Regions from separate parts of the Exiguobacterium sp. s149 genome, predicted to be linked through region 2. Evidence: riboswitches for the same ligand, from Rfam matches in the RefSeq annotation. Region 2 holds a riboswitch; each other region holds the start of a gene.

What was found. A riboswitch is a leader RNA that binds a small molecule or an ion and turns the genes downstream of it on or off. The one in region 2 is predicted to bind thiamine pyrophosphate.
Region 1: it holds a riboswitch for thiamine pyrophosphate, as region 2 does, so the genes downstream of both, KNP81_RS12465 (YkoF family thiamine/hydroxymethylpyrimidine-binding protein) here and thiW (energy coupling factor transporter S component ThiW) in region 2, are expected to answer to the same signal.
Region 3: it holds a riboswitch for thiamine pyrophosphate, as region 2 does, so the genes downstream of both, thiT (energy-coupled thiamine transporter ThiT) here and thiW (energy coupling factor transporter S component ThiW) in region 2, are expected to answer to the same signal.

The regions. Positions count from the first base shown of each region.
Region 1 is NZ_JACSLZ010000010.1:20,127-23,398, reverse strand. Features, by position in the region: gene KNP81_RS12475 (hypothetical protein) at 1-133, shown strand, start outside; gene KNP81_RS12470 (GTP-binding protein) at 237-1,430, shown strand; TPP riboswitch at 1,492-1,592, shown strand; gene KNP81_RS12465 (YkoF family thiamine/hydroxymethylpyrimidine-binding protein) at 1,675-2,268, shown strand; gene KNP81_RS12460 (ECF transporter S component) at 2,261-2,836, shown strand; gene KNP81_RS12455 (ABC transporter ATP-binding protein) at 2,829-3,272, shown strand, end outside.
Region 2 is NZ_JACSLZ010000003.1:29,091-32,362, forward strand. Features, by position in the region: gene KNP81_RS05080 (YcxB family protein) at 1-210, shown strand, start outside; gene KNP81_RS05085 (GNAT family N-acetyltransferase) at 192-671, shown strand; gene KNP81_RS05090 (hypothetical protein) at 666-932, opposite strand; gene thiW (energy coupling factor transporter S component ThiW) at 996-1,484, opposite strand; TPP riboswitch at 1,550-1,648, opposite strand; gene KNP81_RS05100 (hypothetical protein) at 1,673-1,993, opposite strand; gene KNP81_RS05105 (aminoglycoside phosphotransferase family protein) at 2,036-3,004, shown strand; gene KNP81_RS05110 (hypothetical protein) at 3,006-3,272, opposite strand, start outside.
Region 3 is NZ_JACSLZ010000004.1:102,624-105,895, forward strand. Features, by position in the region: gene KNP81_RS07155 (Asp23/Gls24 family envelope stress response protein) at 1-299, opposite strand, end outside; gene rpmB (50S ribosomal protein L28) at 553-741, shown strand; gene KNP81_RS07165 (thiamine diphosphokinase) at 800-1,387, opposite strand; gene thiT (energy-coupled thiamine transporter ThiT) at 1,387-1,959, opposite strand; TPP riboswitch at 2,036-2,136, opposite strand; gene rpe (ribulose-phosphate 3-epimerase) at 2,156-2,812, opposite strand; gene rsgA (ribosome small subunit-dependent GTPase A) at 2,814-3,272, opposite strand, start outside.

The DNA.
Region 1 (3,272 bases), on a different contig from region 2:
GGCCCCGAGTGTCGATGCCGATAAGGATGAGGATGAGGTCGGTCTGACGCAGCTCGATTCGATTTATCGGGCCGAGTGGCAGGCGAACACGTATCCCCGCTCCGAGGCGGAACGCAAGGCGTTGGAAGAATAGGGAAAGGAACACGTCTGGGAACGGGCGTGTTTTTTTCTTGACAAGACAATGGTGACCCGTCATTATCTAAAAAGTAATGATTACGATTTAGGAGTGGGGATATATGAAACGAATTCCAATCACGGTGCTGTCCGGTTATTTAGGGAGCGGCAAGACGACGTTGATGAATCATCTGTTGAACAATCGGTCAGGTAAGAAATATGCGGTCATCGTCAACGACATGAGCGAGTTGAACATCGACGAACGATTGATTGAGCAGGGCGGTTTCTCGCGGACGGACGAAAAATTGGTCGAGCTATCGAACGGCTGCATTTGTTGCACGCTTCGTGAGGACCTGCTCGAAGCGGTACAGGACATCACGAACGACCGTGAACTCGACGGGATTATCATCGAATCATCCGGCATCTCAGAACCGATTCCGGTCGCTCAAACGTTTACATACGCCGATGACGCCCTCGGGATCGATTTAACGAGCCGCGTCTATATCGATGCGATGGTGACCGTCGTCGATGCATATCGATTCTTGAAAGATTTTAACTCGGGCGAGTCACTCCATGAACGCAAGCAGGCCATCGATGAGACGGACGTCCGTGAAGTCGTCGATCTGCTCGTCGATCAAATCGAGTTCGCGGACATCATCGTCTTGAACAAGGCGGACCGCGTGACAGAGACGGAAGTCGACGAGATGGCCGGGCTGTTAAAGGCGCTCAATCCTACCGCCAAACTGTTGACGTCGGTCCTTGCGAACGTAGAATTGACCGAGCTGTTAGACGTCAATCTGTTCGATTTCGAGCAGGCGATGCATGCCGCCGGCTGGATTCACGAGCTTGAGGCGGAAGTACATACGCCGGAGACAGAAGAGTACGGCATCAGCTCGTTCGTCTATCGTCGACGCCGTCCGTTCCACCCGGAGCGGCTTCATGCGTGGATCGAGGCGTTCCCGGAACAAGTCGTCCGCGCCAAAGGGTTCTTATGGATTGCTTCTCGAAACGACCTCGCCTGCCTGTTCTCGCAAGCGGGGTACGCCTCGACGCTTGAACACGCAGGACGTTGGCTCGCGACGCTGCCGAAGGAAGAGCGTCGTCTTATGTTCGCAGCAGAACCCGAGCTCGCCGCCGATTACGTCGAGCCGTACGGGGACCGTCAGACGGAGCTCGTCTTGATTGGGCAGCGGATGGAGCGTTCGGTCATCGAGGCCGGACTCGACGCGTGTCTGTTGACAGACGAGGAGATGACCCTCGATTGGACGACGTTGCAAGATACGCTTCCGGGGAACGGTATCGTGACTTTCACATAAACCGTTTACAAATCCGGAGTGGTCGTCTATACTTTTCGTTGCATAGACAACCGCATACATTGGACTACACTAGGGGTGCTTCGGCTGAGATGTGAGCATGGCTCCAATCCCTTATGACTCGATCCGGGTAATACCGGCGTGAGGAAGTGTGGCACTTTTTCTAATGGATTTGTAAATTGGACGAGTGGCCGCATTCTCATGGATGCGGCTTTTTTGTGTACATACAATTAAGGGGGAATAGAACATGAACAATCAATGTGAAAGGAGTCCGATCGTCGGATTCCGCTTTACGCTGAGCCCAATGACGTCTGATTTTGTGAGTGTCATCAAAGGGGCATTGAAGGAGACGAACTTGCAAAACGTCTGGCGACATACCGACGACGTCTCGACGGTCATCCGTGGACGAAGTGAGCATGTGTTCGATGTGGCCAAAGCCGTCCTGTCACATGCGACGAAGACAGGAGAACATGTGTCGATGAGCGGGACGTTCTCGGTCGGCTGCCCAGGCGACACGGCAGGAGACAATCTGCTCGACGTGACGACTGAGCCGGGGAATGGCACGGCGGGCTCGCAGTACGTATCTTCACAATTTGCACTCTATCCGCTCGGGGACCCGAAGTATATGGACATCATCTACGAAGAAATTGCGTTTGCGAAAGAGCGTGGCGTTTTCAATGACTCGATGCATTATGCCTCGGGTATTCACGGCGACATCGAACCGGTGTTTTCATTTTACGAGGCGACGTTCGACCGCGTCCGTGCGAAGACGAGCCATGTCGTCATGACGGTCACGTTCAGCGTGAACAGCCCGTCACACGAGGGACAGCAGCATGCTTAAGTCGTGGAAGTTAAAAGAAATCGTCTTGTTGGCCATTTTATCGGTCGTATTCGCTGTCGTCTATTTGGCGTTCGTCCATGTCGGGAATCTATGGGCAGGCTTGATTGGACCAATCGCGTACGAATGGATTTTTGGGATTTGGTTCATCGTCTCGATTATTGCGGCTTATATCATCCGCCGACCTGGCGCAGCATTTTTGTCAGAAGTGCTTGCGGCGACGATTGAGATGATGATTGGTAACGCGATTGGACCTCGTATTATTTTAGTCGGGATCATTCAAGGACTTGGTGCTGAAGCGGCGTTTGCGGTCACGGGCTACAAGCGATATGACCTTTGGGTGCTCATGCTGGCCGGATTTGGTGCAGCTGCGACGAGTTTCGCGTATACGTATGTCATGGGTGGACTCGTTGCCCTCAGTCCGACATACGTAGCGACGATGTTCGCGTTACGTGCGACAAGCGGAATGCTCATTGCCGGTCTGGGAGGTAAGATTTTGAGCGACTTGTTGCTTCGTACGGGTGCGCTCGAAGGGTATGCCCTCGCGCGTAAGGGACGAGTACATGGTTGAGGCAGAACAGCTGGCGTTCCGCTATCCGGACAAACAGCGCGAAGTATTGACAGACATCACGCTTCAATTAACGGCTGGGAGGACGCTCATCACAGGGGCGAGCGGATCGGGGAAATCGACATTGTTCTCTTTGATGAATCGTCTGTACCCGGATAACTGCGATGGCATCGTGACAGGCAAATTACATTTGTTTGACCGCTCTTACGACACGTATACAGCTGGTGAGGTGAATCGTCGTGTTGGAACGGTGTTTCAAGATCCTGACAGTCAATTCGTCATGCAGACGGTCGAGGAGGAATTGATTTTCACACTTGAAAATTTTGCCGTGGCGAGGGACGAGATGATGGCGCGTGTGGCCACGATTTTAGCGGAATTGCAGTTGACCGATTATCGTGACCGAGTCATTCATGACCTGTCAGGTGGTGAAAAGCAACAA
Region 2 (3,272 bases):
ATGATTGGCCCCCACACGATGGATTTGGAGGAGACTGGTCTGCGCGATTTAAATGAGTTCGGCGAGACGCGTGTGTCATGGGCAGGAATCAAGGAAGTCGTCGAGGAGGACGATTATGTGTATCTATACAACTCCTCGGTCAGCGCCTATATTTTGCCGAAGCGCGGACTGGACATGGAAGAGGTGCGCCGATGGCTGCCGATACGCTGACGATTCAACTTGTCGATGACACGAACCGGGAGGCTGTTGTCGCCTTGACCGTCGCTTCTGACCAAGCTCGCTTTATCGAAACAAACGCCGAATCGCTTCGCGAGATGGAAACCGATGTCAAATATGCGTGGCAGTGCTATGCGCTTTGTCGCGATGAGCATCCCGTCGGCTTCATGATGATTGGGGCCGAGAACAAGATGGAGCGTTACATCTGGCTCGATCGATTTATGATCGATGTGACAGAGCAAGGGAAAGGAATCGGGTCACGCTTTTTACAGTTGGCACTCGTGTGGATTCAAGAGCGATTCGATGTGGATGACCTCATCCTCAGTCTCCATCCGACGAACGAACCGGCGAAACGATTTTATGCGAAGGGTGGATTTGTCGACAGCGGCTTGATTGATGAGGCAAACGGGGAAGAGATTTGGGTGTATCACGTCAAACAGGGACAGCCGTCATAAGTCGGCCGTCCCTGCTTTTGTGGACGATGTATTTTGGACAGCACTGCCCGCTTTGAAAAAGAGAACGATCGCGGCCACTCCGAAAATCGAGATGAACACGTTTTGAAGCAACACATCGACGAACATCGGCTCGCTGGAAAACGTGCCCGTCGCAATCTGAGCATTCCAGCGGGTGAACGTGGCGATGCGTTCGAGCGTGTACAAGAGACCGGACATGAACAGGCAAGCGGTGGCCGCCAATAATAGCGTCAATCGATTCAAGAAATGACCTCCTAATATCTGATATCCTGATTTTACCATTTACTATCGGTGGGAGGGAAGTATTTATCGCTTCGCCGTGAGCGGTCGCAATTGCTTGACCCGAGCCAAGACGATCCAGCCGAGCACGGCCCCAGTCACACTCGAGGCAAGGAAAGCTGGGAAGAAGAACAGCGCCCCGAACTCGCTCCCCATCAATAACTTGGCATACGGGACGGCGACGAGCGAAGCGATGAGGCCAGTCCCGATGACTTCACCACATGCGGCGAAGGCTACGCGGTTCGTCCTCATATAAAAGATACCGGCGAGCAGTGCGCCAATCATACCACCAGGGAACGCGAGGAGCGATCCAGTACCGGTCATGACACGGACGAGTCCGGTCACGAACGCGACGAGCACGGCCCCGATCGGTCCGACGGTGACGGCGGCGATAACGTTCACCATATGTTGAATCGGATAAGCACGGGCGACACCGGTCGGAATCGAGATGAACAGGGAACCGATGACGGCGATGGCGACGAGCATCGCCATCCAAGTGAGTTGTTGAATTCGCATGAATAAGTCTCCTTTCGAAATGAAAACGCCACTTCTCCAAGTGGAAAAGTGGCGTGGAAAGACAGACGAATCCCACACCACTTCCCTACGCTGGTATGAGCCAGATCAGGTTCGAAGGGTCCGGCGCATGCCGTCTCAGCCCGAAGGCTCCCCTAGTGGTCGTTTATTACGTTAAGTATAGCATACCGTCATTTGATGCGGTCGAGCTTTCTTGGTCGGAACGTGACATAGATCGTGCCGACGAACAGGCCGTATAACAAAAGGGAGAAGACGAGATTGATTAACCATGGGAGTGTCCCCATGAACACGGCGACGGAAGCGTTTTGAAACCAGACGAGCGCGAACGACAGCCCGATGAAGCTGATGACAAGCGTTGTCCAAAAGCCGATGTCCCGGCGCTTGAACAGACGCCAGACGAGTAGCCCGATGAGGACACTGACGACGGCCGTCGCCCCTAAATACATATACAAGATGGCATCGACCGGGTATGAGTAATACACAACGTCCATATCGTTTCCTCCTAGGAGATGATGAAAGAAAGGGTGAACAGGATGAGTCAGGCAATTCCATGGCGTGACCGAGCGTTTCGTGAACGGTTCGAACGATGGATTGACGCAAACGTGCCGAGTGCGACATGGCACGTCGTCAAAGACATCGATTTGACGTATTTGGTTGTTGGCCAGGTCGACGCGGAACGTTACTTCGCCAAAGCGGTGACCGACATCAGCCGCGGTGAAGCCAATCTGTCGGCGTTTCTAGCCGAGCGGCATCCGGGTGTCGTCCCTGACGTCATCGCCATCGATTCAGCCCGAAACTGGTTGCTCATGCGAGATATCGGCGGAGCGGCGTTACGTGAACGGCCGGACGTGAGTCGATATGAAACCGCGTTGCGCCAATACGCACAACTGCAGCGCCAGGAAATCGACCAAATCGAGACCTATTTGTCTTACGGCCTCCCGGACCGGCGACCGGCCAAGTTGAAGGATGAAATTCAAACGTATCTGCCTGAGCTCTGTGCCGGGCTCGAGCCATACCAAGCCGAGGCCATACTTGTGCTTGAAGACGAACTGATTGCCATGTGTGACGAGCTCGCGACCGGGATGCCGATGAGCCTCGAGCACGGTGATTTGCACGGCGGTAATATCTTCTGGCGGGAACGGACGAACGATTTGTGTATCCTCGACTGGGGCGACGCGACCGTCACGCATCCGTTTTTCAGCGTGCGTGTGTATTGGAACGCGCTGTACGACGTATTGCCGGAAGAGGACGAGGTCGCCTGGTATGAACAGATTCAAACGATGCGCGCGGTTTACTTAGAAGCGTGGAGCGGCGTCGCATCCGACGACGTGCTTTGGCGCCATCTGTTGATTGCCGAGGAGCTCGGTTGCGTCTACCGGGCCTTGTCGTGGTACCTGTACGTGACAAAATATCGGCACAATGCGGCAGCGTCGAGCGATAAGCCGGCGCAATGGCTCAACTTGTTACTCGAGTACCGGGACTTGAAACGACGCGTCCGATAAGTCATTCATGCTTCTGAAGTAAGGTTTCGTAATCCGTCTCGTTCCAAAACAGCGGGGCAATCGACTCCGGCCCTTTGAAGATCTCACCGTCTTGGTCGTAGACGATGGCGTAACCGCCCTCGACTTCAAAGACGATTAAATCGGCCTTCACTTCCTTGACCCCGTTCCCAGCGATGATGACATCTTCGAGCGGGTCGCGCGCCACTTGTACGCCCCATTCGTCGAGCTCGACGATGAGCGCGGACGTATAGGCGTGGTGGTTATAGAG
Region 3 (3,272 bases), on a different contig from region 2:
GTTTCACCGAGCGTGTATTTTACACGGCTTTGCACGTTGTATGCGACTTCCGACACTTTCGTCCCGTAGCTTACAATGATGTGCATGTCGATATGTACGTCTTCTCCATCTTGACGTACGACCACGCCTCGGGCGTAGTTTTCACGTTTCAATAGTTCTGCGATCCCGTCTTTCAATTGAGCTTGAGACGCCATTCCCACAACGCCGAAACATTCCATCGCCGCACCGCCTGCGAGTGTCGCGACCACGTCGTTCGTGATGTCAATATTGCCATATGTTGTCTTCATTTCAATTGCCATATGGAGTAGCCTCCTTTATTCGGAATGATTCCTTCACTACATTCTACAATAAGTACCTAGTTATTAAAAGAACCTGCTCCATAAACTCGGTCAATTGTAGCCGTAACCCTCATTCATTATTAAAATCCTTTCCAGTAATGTCAAGTTTTTTTCTTGTCATCCTATGATTTTCTAGTTGCATCGTGAAAAAACCCGTGCTAATATAAACGAGTGTCTATTAGGACGAACCCACATAAAAAAGGAGGGGAAACGCATGGCACGTAAATGCTACGTAACAGGTAAATCACCTAAATCAGGTAACAACCGTTCGCACGCACTCAACAAGACAAAACGCACTTGGGGTGTAAACGTACAAAAAGTTCGTATTCTCGTTGACGGTAAACCTAAACGAGTTTGGGTTTCAGCTCGCGCTCTTAAATCAGGTCTCGTTGAACGCGTATAATTTTTATACACGAACGAAATAAATCCCAGCGGCATTCGCCGATGGGATTTTTTTGTGTTCATTTTTTGACATACAGCACGAGCACCATACCTTCGTGCACGATCAAGTCCGCCGTTTCATCGTCCCATTCGTTCGAGATGGTGAGCGCCTCATGGCTGACGACATCGTGACGGTCGAGCGGATATTTGACGCCGCGGATGGTCACGTTCGCCTGCTTCCATGGGATGAGCGACAAATAGTGACCGTCTTGACGCGGGAGTTCATAGCGTCCCGACCCGACGAGTCGTACCGTCTGCCCTGCCGTGACGAGACGCATCTCCGGATACGCCTCGAGCAGACCGATATTGCTGAGCGTCATATCGAGCCGGCCGCCGAGCGCGCCGTATACGAGCATCTCAGTCGCGCCATGCCCCCGTGCCGCCTCGAGAGCGATCTCGAGGTCGGTCACATCTTTCTCAGATGGATAACGGACGGCGTCGATCGGCACTTCGCCCGTGAAGGAGTCGAAATCGCCGACGACGAGATCTGGGTTCAGCCCGTGGTTCAACAGTGTCTCGTACCCCCCATCGACGCCGATGATGTAATCGACGTCACGCGGGAGTCCCGAGATTGGTTCCGGGCTGGCCGCCACAATCAACACCCGCATTAGCGGACGTCCCGGGTCGCGAGCGTCGCGAAGCGCGGCGCCGAGACGAACAAGAGGACGAGGACGACGGCCGACACGAGGAAGGACGGGAGCATGTACGTCATGTTATAGGCGAACGAGTAGGCGACGACCGGACCTTCCGCGTATTCGGCGAAGAAGACGATCCCCGACAAGACGTGGGCGCCGTAACGAAGCAGTGAGCCGAGGAGCGCGCCGAGCACCAAATAGACGACGAGCGTCTTTTTTGCCTCATCTTTGGCGGCTCGTTTCACTTGACCCGCGAACAGTCCCGCCATACCGACGACACCGTAAGCGAACGTGTAGTCGAGCAGGAACTGGACCGGCGTGAAGATGTAGGCCCCGAACAGCAATTGCAGCGTTCCGACGAGTGCACCGGTCGCAAGTCCGCCTTTCAAGCCGTGACGATACGCCATCACGAAAATCGGCAACATCGCCAAGCTGATTGACCCGCCTTGCGGCATCCGGAACGGGATGAGCAAATCAAAAATCAAACCGAGTGCGGCGAACAATGAGATTTCAATGAGCGCCTGTAATTTTAAACGTTGTTTCATCTATTTCCCTCCTTAAATTATGAGCGAACGACAAAAAGCAGCATGACGTAAACGCCATGCTGCTATCGAGTAGCAACGTGCATTTTCGCCACATCCCTACGTCCGTGTGAACGGAACAGGTTCAAAGGGTTAGCGTATGCCTCTCAGCCACAGAATGTGACACCCCTTGCGACAATATTTGTTGTTCTATGGACGATTATACACGAGATGCGTTGCGAATGCTATCGATTGCGTCTTTATAGCTCGGCTCGTTATAGATGGCCGAGCCGGCCACGAGCACGTCAGCACCGGCATCGATACATAATTTCGCCGTCTCCGCGTTGACGCCGCCGTCAATCTCGATTTCAAAGTCGAGACGGCGCGCTTGGCGCATCTCGTTCAACGCCGCGATTTTCGGCACGACCGATTCGATGAACTTCTGACCCCCAAAGCCAGGGTTCACCGTCATGAGAAGGACCATGTCGACGTCACCGAGCACGTGTTCAATCAACGATAGCGGCGTATGCGGGTTGAGAACGACGCCACACTTGGCTCCGGCCGCCTTAATTTGTTGAAGCACGCGATGCAAATGGTTCGTCGCTTCAACGTGAACTGTGACGATATCCGCTCCCGCTTTGATGAAGTCTTCGACGAAGCGCTCCGGCTGGTCGATCATTAAATGGACGTCGAGTACCATGTCCGACTTCTTCCGTAAGCTTGCGAGTACCGGGAGACCAATCGAGATGTTCGGGACGAATTGACCGTCCATGACATCAAAATGGATATAATCCGCGCCGGCTTCTTGGACCGCCTTCACTTCTGCCTCTAGGTTGGCGAAGTCCGCCGCTAAAATTGATGGTGCAATTTTAATCATGTCAGTACCTCCGTTGTCTATCGTTTAACTCTGCCATAAACGTAACATAATTCTCGTAACGGGTGGAAGCGATTTCTCCCGCCTCGACGGCCGCTTTGACGGCACAACCCGGTTCGTTCAAATGGGCACAGCCCCGGAATTTGCAGTCGTCATGCCGTTCGACAAACTCAGGGAAGCACCAGCGCATCTCCTCGACTGCGAGTTCTTCTGGGAACTCGAGGCTCGAGAAACCAGGCGTGTCAGCGACGAGCCCGTCAGCGAGCGTGATGAGCGTGACGTGACGCGTCGTGTGCTTGCCTCGGCCGAGCGACTTCGAGATTTTCCCGGTCGCGAGTTCAAGTTCCGGCGCGACCGCGTTCAAGAGTGAACTCTTGCCGACACCGGTCTGTCCGGCGAACACGCTCGTCTTCTCCTTAAACGACCCACGAATTTGTTCGATCCCCGCCCCGTTCTCCGTCGA